Zymomonas mobilis subsp. pomaceae ATCC 29192: one gene and its partner. The protein of the gene in region 1 interacts with the protein of each later gene in a pairwise test. Links are inferred from orthologs where the notes say so. Each region holds a gene or a part of one and is shown on either strand. Other genes may lie near its edges.

What was found.
Region 2: the proteins of ribD (region 1) and accC interact in binary tests that used the Escherichia coli proteins (3 or more experiments, as listed by UniProt). The link is inferred for Zymomonas mobilis subsp. pomaceae ATCC 29192 from one-to-one orthologs.

The regions. Positions count from the first base shown.
Region 1 is NC_015709.1:846,179-852,134, reverse strand. What follows is about bases 628-3,431. They hold ribD (bifunctional diaminohydroxyphosphoribosylaminopyrimidine deaminase/5-amino-6-(5-phosphoribosylamino)uracil reductase RibD), read right to left. Parts: upstream 2,624-3,431; coding sequence 1,631-2,623; downstream 628-1,630. Other genes in these bases: ZYMOP_RS03805 (response regulator transcription factor), read left to right, coding at 3,215-3,431; ZYMOP_RS03810 (hypothetical protein), read right to left, coding at 2,681-2,995; ZYMOP_RS03820 (riboflavin synthase), read right to left, coding at 955-1,575; ribB (3,4-dihydroxy-2-butanone-4-phosphate synthase), read right to left, coding at 628-958. In the rest of the region: more of ribB, read right to left, coding at 1-627; more of ZYMOP_RS03805, read left to right, coding at 3,432-3,934; ZYMOP_RS03800 (FecR family protein), read left to right, coding at 3,978-5,306; ZYMOP_RS03795 (CHASE2 domain-containing protein), read left to right, coding at 5,299-5,956. UniProt on the Escherichia coli protein: Converts 2,5-diamino-6-(ribosylamino)-4(3h)-pyrimidinone 5'-phosphate into 5-amino-6-(ribosylamino)-2,4(1h,3h)-pyrimidinedione 5'-phosphate.
Region 2 is NC_015709.1:580,471-586,069, reverse strand. What follows is about bases 70-3,012. They hold accC (acetyl-CoA carboxylase biotin carboxylase subunit), read right to left. Parts: upstream 2,249-3,012; coding sequence 890-2,248; downstream 70-889. Other genes in these bases: aroQ (type II 3-dehydroquinate dehydratase), read right to left, coding at 2,820-3,012; accB (acetyl-CoA carboxylase biotin carboxyl carrier protein), read right to left, coding at 2,253-2,726; cysQ (3'(2'),5'-bisphosphate nucleotidase CysQ), read left to right, coding at 70-801. Outside these bases: more of cysQ, read left to right, coding at 1-69; more of aroQ, read right to left, coding at 3,013-3,260; ZYMOP_RS02585 (antibiotic biosynthesis monooxygenase family protein), read right to left, coding at 4,411-4,707; ZYMOP_RS09195 (CsbD family protein), read left to right, coding at 4,971-5,288. UniProt on the Escherichia coli protein: This protein is a component of the acetyl coenzyme A carboxylase complex; first, biotin carboxylase catalyzes the carboxylation of the carrier protein and then the transcarboxylase transfers the carboxyl group to form malonyl-CoA.

The DNA.
Region 1 (5,956 bases):
CTAAGGTTTTATCAAGGCTGTTTTCTTCAGCACGATGGATTAAAACCACGACACCCGTGCCCTCTTCTGCAATTATTTTCATTGATTGCGATAATAACTGCTGTCTTGGCCCTGTTTGTCCCAGCATATCGGTAAAGGGATCTACCGCATGCATTCTGACAAGCGTAGGTTTATCAGGATCGATTTTGCCTTTGACTAAGGCTACAGTCTCACTGCCGCTGGCTTTATTATTGAAGCGAATAGCTTCCCAATCGCCCCCATAAAGACTGTTAAATGATTTTTGTTCGATACGTTCAACGTTATTATCATGTTCGCGTCGCCAAGTGATTAGATCGCGAATGGTACCGATTTTAATATTATGGCGCTGAGCGAAGGTAACTAAATCGTCAAGACGGGCCATAGTCCCGTCTTCCTTCATTACCTCACAAATAACACCAGAGGCATTTAAACCCGCTAGCCGCGCAATATCGACTGCGGCTTCAGTATGACCAGCACGAACCAATACGCCGCCGGATTTAGCCGAAAGCGGAAAAACATGCCCCGGGGTAACAATATCATCGGCACCCCGGGCGCTATCAATAGCCACGGCTACTGTCCGCGCACGATCACCTGCTGAAATGCCCGTTGTGACGCCCGTTTTGGCTTCAATAGAAACGGTAAAAGCAGTTTGTAAGGGGGCATTGTTTTCCCGAGCCATAGGTTCAAGACCTAAACTCGTTATACGCTCCTTCGTCATAGCAAGACAGATAAGGCCACGGCCATGGGTCGCCATAAAATTAATAGCCGCAGGCGTAGCCATTTGTGCCGGTATGACCAGATCCCCTTCATTCTCGCGATTTTCGTCATCAACAAGAATGAATATCCGGCCATTCCTTGCTTCTTCAATCAATTCTTCGACGGAAGACAGGAAGGGATGACGTTTTGTTGACCCTTTACGGATCGGAAGATTGTTGCTCATGCAGATACATTTTCTAGCGCATTCATGCGCGCAAGATAACGGGAAAGAATATCAATTTCGATATTAACAAAATCGCCTGCTGACAGAAGACCTAAAGTCGTTTTTTCAGCAGTATGGGGAATAATATTGATAAAAAAGCGTACTTTACCATCCACATCTTGCACTTCATTCACCGTCAAAGAGACGCCATCTAAAGAGACAGAGCCTTTTTCTGCAATATGGGGGGCCACTTCAGGGCCAGCTTCTATCAGAAAATTTTGTGAATCCCCTTCTGGGGTAATCGAGAGCACTTTTCCGACGCCATCAACATGGCCAGTGACGATATGACCGCCTAATTCATCGCCCATTTTTAAAGCGCGTTCTAAATTAAGTTTTTGGCCTTCTTCCCATCGACCAGGCGCCGTCCTTGAAACTGATTCCCCCGATACAGTAACATCAAACCAATTTTTAGGAGACGTACCTTTATCGACAACGGTTAAGCACACACCTGAACAAGCGATAGAGGAACCTACTGGCACTTCATCCATTGCATAGGCGGTTGCAATCCGAATATGACGATCACCTTTTTGGGTCGCAGAAATAATCTGACCGATATCGGTAACAATTCCAGTGAACATTAGGGGCAGCTCCGTTCGCATGGTAAATAATAGGCTGATAGGCTAAAAAAGAGGCTCAATCAGCGTCCGTTGCATTCGTAACACGTACGTACGCATCTAGCTGGTCGTTGCCAAGCATTCTTGTCTCTTTATGACACCAACGGCCATGGGTTTCAGCTAAATTTTGAAGTCCAATATCGCTTAAGGAGGCTATTCCGCCCCCGATTAAAATCGGGGCGCGATAAAATAAAATTCGATCTACGATATCAGCTTTTATAAAAGCGGCGGCCGCTTTGGCGCCTCCTTCCACCAAAACGTGATCGGCTGCGGTAAGACTTACGTCTGTTGGTTGTTCAAGGCCAATCCAATCAGGCGGTAAAGAGCCGTGACCTAAAACCGCTCTTATCGGCGAGCGATGTTCAAGCCCCAAAAGGCGAACATCCAAACGAGGATTATCGACCTCCCATGTGCCCCGTCCTACGACAATGAGTTCTGATCGCATTCTTTCGAGATGGGCATGGGCTCTTGCCCTTTCGCCGGTAATCCAATGACTTTTTCCATTTTCAAGGGCGATACAGCCATCAAGCGAGGTCGCTAACTTTAATGTGATATAAGGCCGACCTAATAAGCGGCGACTAAAATAGCCTGACATGGATTGCCGGGCTTCTTTTTCCAGAAGGCCCCATTCAACTTTAATGCCGGCTTGTTTTAAACGTTCTAACCCCTGACCATTCGTCCGCATGTCGGGATCTTTGCTAGCGATAACGATTCTTTCAGGCAAAGCATCAACAAGAAGGTCAGTACAGGTTGGGCCTTTTAAACTTTTATGGGCACAAGGTTCCAAGGTGACATAAACCGTAGCCCCACGAAGCGATTCTTGGGCTTGGGATAGAGCCATAGCCTCGGCATGAGGCCTTCCTCCGGCTTGCGTCCATCCTCTGGCTATTAAACGGTTATTTTTAACAATAAGACATCCGACTGAAGGGGAGGGCGCAGTTAGTCCTTTTCCCCTTTCTCCAAGCGCAATAGCCGCGCGCATCCATCGGATGTCTTGATCAAGATGGGTCAAATTTTATAATCCGTTATTTTTGAACAATAACCTTTTTCGTTACCGAACATTTTTATCTTATTTAGTAGGATAACCTAACATCTGACCAAATTCACGCCAACGTTTTCTAGATTCTTCCTGACGGATTTCTAATTTTTTTTGATCCCGTTGGTTATTCGCTATGATTTCAGCATCGCTGCGCGGGCCATTCATATTTTGCACGAAAATCAGCTCGGGATCTGGCTTTTTAATCTCTGAACCGAAATACATCATAGAGACCATACCCCCTGCCAAAGCAAAGGCGATTAATGCAAATAGAGGTTTAACGCGTCCATGGTTACGAGCAAACTCTTTTATATCGCGCCATAATAGGGATGGTCGGGGTAAAAACATATCCTGATAGATAATGAAAGAATAAAAAAAGTGCTAGTCTTGCTGTGTTAAGAAATTTTTTTTTGATAAAAACACTTTCATTTTTTGATAATTTCTTAGAAGGTTAAGGAAGTATCTTCATAATGGGTTAGTCCTATTTAGATATTCCCCCTTGAAAATGGCATACTTCGTAGAGATATGTTTTAAATCTATAAATTATATTAATGGAGATTAACGGGCGTGAGAATAGCCCTGCTAGATGATGATCTGGAAACAGCCGCCCAACTGACCGCTATCCTCACCGAAGCTGGTTATGATTGCCGATCTTTTCATAAAGGATATGCCCTTTTACGAATGCTCCGTAGCGAAACGGTTGACCTTCTTTTACTTGATTGGAATGTACCTGATTTTTCCGGTATCGAGATAATTGAGTGGGTTAATCGGCATTGTGATCCCAAACCGCCTATTTTACTCTCTACCGCCAGAACTGCTGCGGAAGACATTGTTACGGGTCTTAATGCAGGTGCCGATGATTATTTAGTAAAACCTGTCCAGCCAGAAATCTTATTGGCACGGGTTAAAGCAGTACTCCGTCGTAGCTATCCTGTTCCACCTTCTGATGGTATTGAGCATTATGATGATTATACCTTTGATTTATCTCGGGAACAGGTTTCTCTAGGGGATACACTGATACCCATGACTTCCAAAGAATTCATGCTATCTTTGCTTTTATTCCGCAATTTACATCGGCCTTTATCTCGGGGTTATATTTTCGAAACGTTGTGGGGGCGAAATCCTGATTTACCAACCAGAACGCTGGATACGCATATTTCGAAAATAAGAACAAAACTCAATTTAAGACCTGAAAATGGTTATCGATTAGCGCCTGTTTATGCTTATGGTTATCGCTTGGAACGGCTAACCGAAAAAAGAGCAACGCCCGCAGATATCAATCAGTAAATTGATGCGATGGCAGTGGCAGTTGAGGGGCATCAAATCTTTTATGTTGATAAGGGCGCTTGTCCTCTTCCTCTTTTTTGTTTTTTTTAACGAAGAGGGGAAGGCTGCTGCCCATTTCCAAAATCAAAAAACGGTCGATTATATCATTCAAGAGGGAGATACGCTTTCCCTGATTGCCCATCTTTATTTTGATAGGATGGCCGATATACAATCTATTGCGCGGCGTAGTCGAGTCTCGCTTGACCAACCGCTACATGCCGGTTTTCATCTTCAAATTCCCAAAAGTCTCTTACGACGTACCATTACTAACGCTGTTGTTGCGCATGTATCGGGGCCAGTGTTTTTATATATTAATGGTCAAAAAGGGACGCTGGAGCAAGGGCGTCCAGTTACCGAGCAAACAACGATTGAGACGGGCGCGTCCGGCTTTGTAACCTTAATGTTACCAGATGGCTCGCGTGTCAGTATGCCTTCTATGAGTCTGTTAACCATAACAAGACTTCGAAAAGTAGCTTTAACGGATGCGATAGAACGTTCTTTCAAGTTAGAAGCAGGGCATGTACGGGTTTATGCTGTTCCGTTATTTCGTTCAGATAGCTACTTTCATATTGCGACCCCTGCTTCGTTGGCCGCCGTTCGGGGCACAAATTTTCGAGTATATTATAAGCAAAAAGATAAGGCTCAAAAAAAAGAAAATACTATCGAAGTATTAGATGGTTTAGTCATGGTAGATAACCGTCGCCATAAATACGCTGTGCCTGGGGGGTATGGTACGAATTATAAAGAAAATAAAGGCTTCCCTTTAGTTGATTCCCCCATGCCTAAAAAACGTTTAACTATTTTTCGTGAAGTTAATCCTGATATTCCCTTGTCTGTAATACAAAATGTCCAGTCTTATCATGCGACCGTTGCCCGAGATGCCGATTTCTTGGATTTGCTTTCTGAAAGCTGGCCGACTACAGGAAACATATTATTATCTGGATTAGCCGATGGCCATTATTATTTAAGGCTTTCAGCTGTTGATAATCATGATTTAGAAGGACAGGAAAGGGTCGTATCTATAGACCATAAAACAGGTCATATAGAGACATCCGCTTATTCTGTAGCTGAGGGGGCTGTTTTTCAGTGGATCGTCAAGGATGATGAACCTGTCCTATGCCGTCTCCAGCTTGTGGCTGGCAAGATAAGTGAACCAGCAACCCCTTTAGTGGATCAATTAGGGGGTAAGAAAGGTACAGTAAAAGTTTCCTCTTTGCCGGAAGGAGATTATTCTTGGCGTATTATTGCTACATGGCCTGCCGGTGGAGAAATATTATCTCCGTTTCATACACTGCATGTTTCACGGATAGAACCGATGCAAAAAAATGAATGATGTTTTAGGTAGTCTAAAGCCCGATACTTCTGCCAGAGACTATGTCGAGCCCGAGCTAAAGGATAACCTTGCTTTTGAATGGTGGTTGATTTCCTTTGCTGCAACACTGGCTGTTATTATTATCAGCTGGGCAGGGATGACCTATCAGTTAGATTTGTTGTTTTATGATGCTGTTGTCAGGTTAGGTTACCACAAACCTGACCCTTCGATTCTTATTGTAAAAATTGACAATAATGCTCTGAAAACCATCGGCCCATGGCCATGGACGCCCGATAAACATGCCCAATTTATAAAACAATTAAATACCGGTCATCCGACATCAATCGGCTATAATGTCTTATTTCTTGATCCTTCGGAATCTAAAGCCCGAGATGACTTGTCGAAAACTTTGAAGACTAGTCCGGCTCCTATATTTCTACCTATGCTGGTTGAATCCGGTGGGCATAATAATAAAACGGTTGCGATTGTTCCTAGTATTGCGTCCTCAGCGACGGCTGTGGGCCATGTTAGCTTACCTTTTGATGGCGATGGTATAGTCCGACGTTATTGGCCCGCTTTATCGACAAAAGGGCGTTATTGGCCGGCGCTTGTTGCGTTAATGGATAATAATAATCAACATCATGTGTTTTCAGATCAAGATCTTACCGAAC
Region 2 (5,599 bases), 270 kb from region 1 along the record:
TCACCTCAGGCCGCTTTATTGGAAGGATTAGTTCAAATCGCCTTACAGGCCGGTGAAAAAGCTCTAGAAATTTATCATGGTGACTTCACTGTCATGACTAAGGAAGACGACAGTCCCGTCACCCGTGCAGATCGGGAAGCCGAAGCTATCATTTTAGAAGGATTGAAGAAGCTGCAGCCGGGTGTCGCTGTCATCGCGGAAGAACAATATGCTGCAACAAAAAAAGGGTACAACACAGACAGCTTCTTTTTAGTTGATCCCATCGATGGAACCAAAGAGTTTATTAATAAACGGGATGAATTCACGGTTAATATTGCCCTCATCAAAAAGGGTATGCCGATTTTGGGGGTTATTTATGCGCCTGCTACCGGCCAGATATATGGAGGCGATGTCTTGGCAAAATCTGCATGGACCGCAAAAGTTGAACCTAATCAAGAATTTTTAAATCACACGGCTATTACGACCCGTCAACCTAGTGAGAAGCTAGATGTTATGACCTCTTTTTCTCATAATAATCCGGCGACAGAGGCTTATTTGGATAGCTTACCGGTTGGAGAAAGAATAAAGGCGGGATCTTCATTGAAATTTTGCTGGTTGGCAGAAGGAAAAGCCGACATCTATCCCCGTTTATCGCCAACCCATGAATGGGATACGGCTGCCGGACATGCCATTCTTTTGGCCGCTGGTGGCAATGTTGTAACTGTTGACGGTGAAGCTTTACTCTATGGAAAGCCCGGTTATCTAAATCCCGGGTTTATTGCTTATGGGGCAGAACAGCCTTTATTACCCCCTCAGTCTTAATTTTTCTTAGGCCAAATATTACAAAAAAAGAGCCGTACTTCTACGGCTCTTTTTCATATAATTAATTTTAGAATGCTAAGGATAAATATTAGAATTTTTTCAGACTTTTTTCTTCTAGCCATTGTTCAAGCGATTTAATGGTATAGTCACCATCAACAAAGGCTTGCTTCTCTAAAAGCGAACGCTGAAGAGGTATCGTCGTTTTGATACCATCAATAATGAATTCTTCTAAAGAGCGTGAAAGACGACTGATAGCTTCGCTACGGGTTTCCCCGTGAACGATCAGCTTAGCAATCATACTGTCATAATAGGGTGGAATGGTATAACCATTGTAAAGGCCGCTATCAATCCGAACTTCAAATCCACCAGGAACATGATAATTTTTGACGGTACCCGGTGACGGGGTAAAATTATCAGGGTCTTCAGCATTGATCCGACATTCAATCGCATGTCCTGATAATACAATCTGATCTTGGGTGCGTGATAAACCCTTACCCTCTGCGATACGGATTTGTTCACGCACTAAATCGAGACCGGTAACGGCTTCTGTTACGGGGTGTTCAACTTGTAAACGGGTATTCATTTCAATAAAGTAGAACTGGCCATTTTCGTAAAGAAATTCAATGGTACCCGCCCCGCGATAAGCCATATCAGACATCGCCTTGGAGACAATTGCGCCCATTTCAGCCCGCTGTTCTGCGGAAATAACAGGGGAAGGCGCTTCCTCCAAAACTTTTTGATGGCGACGCTGTAAGGAGCAATCACGCTCCCCTAAGTGAATGGCTTTACCTTCTCCATCCCCGAAAATCTGGAATTCAATATGGCGGGGCGCACTGAGATACTTTTCCATATAAATGGTATCATCGCCAAAAGCCGCTTTGGATTCTGATTTGGCTTGTGCCATTAGCACTTCAAGTTGATCTTCCGAAGGGACGACCTTCATACCCCGACCACCGCCGCCGGATGCCGCTTTAATGAGAACCGGGTAACCGATTTCATCAGCGGTTGCCTTTGCCTCAGCAAAATTATGAATAGGACCATCTGATCCGGGCACCAAGGGCAAACCCAATCTACCCGCTGTCCGCTTTGCTTCGACTTTATCGCCCATGATTCGAATATGCTCGGGCTTGGGCCCAATCCAGATTAATTCATGACTTTCAACAATTTCAGCAAAGCGCGCATTTTCAGATAAAAAGCCATATCCCGGATGAATCGCATCTGCGCCAGAAATTTCAGCGGCAGCAATAATATTGGGGATATTAAGATAGCTTTCACCAGCAGGTGCTGGCCCGATACAGACCGTCTCATCTGCCAGACGAACATGCATGGCTTCGTCATCGGCTGTTGAATGGACAGCAACGGTGCTGATGCCCATTTCATGGCAAGCGCGATGAATACGAAGAGCGATTTCGCCACGATTGGCGATAAGGATTTTTTTGATGGCCACAGAGTTACTCTATTACTACCAGCGGCTGATCAAATTCGACCGGCTGAGCATTTTCTACCATAATTGAAGTTACGACCCCACTTTTGGGGGCAACAATCGGATTCATAACTTTCATGGCTTCAACAATCAGCAAAGTTGCTCCCTTTTCAACCTTGTCGCCCACGTGAATAAAATTAGAGGCTTCGGGTTCAGGTGCAAGATAGACAGTGCCTACCATGGGTGAATGCACGGTACCCGGATGATCGGCAAGGGGCACTCCGGCTGGAGCTGCGGGCGGGGCAGCGGGAGCGGGCATAGCCGCAGTTGGTACGGCCATAGTTGTGGGGGCGGCATAGACCGTAGCGTTACGAACGACACGAATACGGCGGTCACCATCTTGTACTTCGATTTCGGTTAGGTTGGTCTCGTCGAGTAATTTTGCGAGTTGATTAACCAGTTCGGGATCGACCTGCATGGCTTCTTTGTGTTTTTCTGTCATTCTTACGCTCATCAAATTATTCCATCTGTCCGGTATTTTTAAACTATTCGACATAGCCTACGATAACCGGACAGTTATACTGACTCTGCCATGTCAGAGCTTGGCGGCGGCGTCCAGCGCAAGAAGGTAGCTTTTTGCGCCAAAACCCGAAATTGTCCCCAAGGCCGCTTCACCGACATAACTTTTATGACGGAAAAACTCACGAGCATGGGGATTCGACAAGTGAACTTCAATCACCGGTACCGAGATTGCTCTGATTGCATCATAAATCGCAACAGATGTATGGGTATACGCTGCTGCATTCAAGATAACGGCTTTTGCCTTTACAGCTTGTGCTTCCTGTAGCCAATCAATTAAATGGCCTTCATGGTTAGATTGTCGGATATCAACCGCAACATTCAGTTCTAAAGCGCGATCTTCAAGGCTATCCGCAATGTCATCAAGCGTTTCATGACCGTAAATGTCAGGCTCTCTTAAACCCAAAAGGTTCAGATTAGGCCCATTAAGAATAAATATTGTCGGCTTTTCTGCCATAATGTTACTTCCGGTTGCGAGTAAGGGTAAAGGCTCTTTATAGGACAGAAAACATTTCTCAGGCAAAGGCAGCTTTTCATGAGTGATAGTGTCATCAATATCAAGCTTAATGGTGAACCCCATCAGGTTAGAGCCGGAACAACAATTGCCGGTCTTGCGAAAGAAATTGGTTTAAACCCTGCTAAAGTAGCCGTTGAGCGCAATCTTGAAATTGTGCCACGTTCTGAACTTGGCAATGTGACAATTGAAGCGGGCGATCAACTGGAAATCGTTCATTTTGTTGGTGGAGGTAATAAATAATGTCTCACAAAGATAGTTGGTCAGTTGCAGGTCGAACCTTCAATTCACGGCTTATTGTTGGTACGGGTAAGTATAAAGACTATGCCCAAAATGCTGCTGCTTTAGTCGCCTCGGGTGCTGAAATTGTAACGGTTGCTGTGCGTCGTGTTAATTTAACCGATACTTCTGCACCTATGTTGACAGATTATATTGATCCGAAGAAATACTGTTTTTTACCCAATACAGCGGGTTGTTTTACAGCCGATGAAGCTTTGAGAACTTTACGGCTAGCAAGAGAAGCGGGTGGCTGGACATTAGTCAAATTAGAGGTTTTAGGTGAAGCTCGGACGCTTTATCCTGATATGATCGAAACACTTAAAGCCACTGAACAGCTTGTCAAAGAAGGCTTTCAGCCAATGGTTTATTGTAGTGACGATCCCATCATGGCTAAAAGATTAGAAGATGCCGGGGCTGTAGCTATCATGCCGCTAGGGGCCCCCATTGGGTCAGGATTGGGCTTACAAAATCAGGTTATGATTCGTCTTATTGTCGAAGGGGCTAATGTGCCTGTGTTGGTTGATGCAGGCGTTGGTACCGCCTCGGATGCCGCTGTTGCGATGGAATTGGGTTGTGAAGGGGTGTTGATGAATACCGCTATCGCAGAAGCTAAGGACCCCGTCATGATGGCACAGGCCATGAAAGCTTCGGTAGAAGCAGGTCGTTTGGCCTATCGGGCGGGCCGTATGGGACGCCGATTGTATGCCGATCCATCAAGCCCGTTGGCAGGTCTAATTTGATTTTTTACCTTATATCTTTCAGCAATTAGTTATCGATGATGGTAAAAGGCAGGCGAAAGCCTGCCTTTTACTATTTAAACCTCAAAAACGGGGATAAGATGCTCGCCCCGCGGTGGTTCTGCAAAATATTGGTTGGCCAAAGCGCGCCATTTAGGCAGGGCATCTGATTTCCGAAAACCTTCCACATGTGCCTCTATCGAAGCCCAGCGTATAATTAAACAAAAACGACCTTTATGTTCATGCGAGCGCGTCAATTCTAAGCCTTCGCAACCAGGAGAATTTAAAAATAAAGGTTTGGCTTTCTCAACAGCCGCAATAAATTCACTATCTGTATCTTCCTTAATAGAAATTTGTAAAAATTCGTAAATCATAAATAATCTCCGTAATCGGTTGAGAATGAAGGTTAATGTTAAGAATGAAGGTTAAAATTTTAATCAATATGAACAGAAATTCATAAAGTTTCCTGCAAATTGTAAAAAGCATTGCTAAAAAAATAAATTCAATATTTCAGGAACCTTCTCATCAATCTCTTCGTTATTAATACTATAAAATGTCTCACGTATTTTATTCTAAGGATTATCTACTTTTTGGGTAGATTAACCTAGAATTCAGGTAATTAATTGAGGAGGTCGAAATGTCTGGGACTTATGATAAATTAAAAGGCTCTGCACAACAAACCCTTGGTAAAGGTAAAGAGAAAGTCGGAAAAGCTTTCGATGATCCTGAACTACAGAGCAAAGGTATCATGGATCAGGCTCAAGGGGCTGCTAGCAAAGCGCTGGGTGCGGCCAAAGAAGCCTTAAGCGATGGTATTGACAAAGTTAAAGACACTTTCGAAGATCTTAAAGAAAGTGCAAAAGATAAATATGAGGATTTAAAAGACTCGGCACAGGAACATAAATCTGAAGCTAAGTCAAAAAGTAAAAAAGTTATGCGAGACATTAAATCATAGTTTTTTTTAAATTCCCTCTCCTTATTATAGCGCGTCTATTCTAAAGATAGACGCGTTTTTTTTTGCTATAATGACCCAAAAATATTAAAATTTTTCAATATTTTTATTGTTGAATTTTATAAAAAATATATAAATTAAGCTAATTTTTTACCGCGCCAATTTTTTCCTTTCTTAAAGATAGGGCCTTTTGCTTGCTAAAATCCTTATTTTTGTTCATGTCATTCTGAAGCGGTTGGGGATCAAGCCTTCCCGACCACAGCGCTATTTTATAGGAGCGCTTTTCTAACAGGCTTTTAATCTGATTCAGGTTT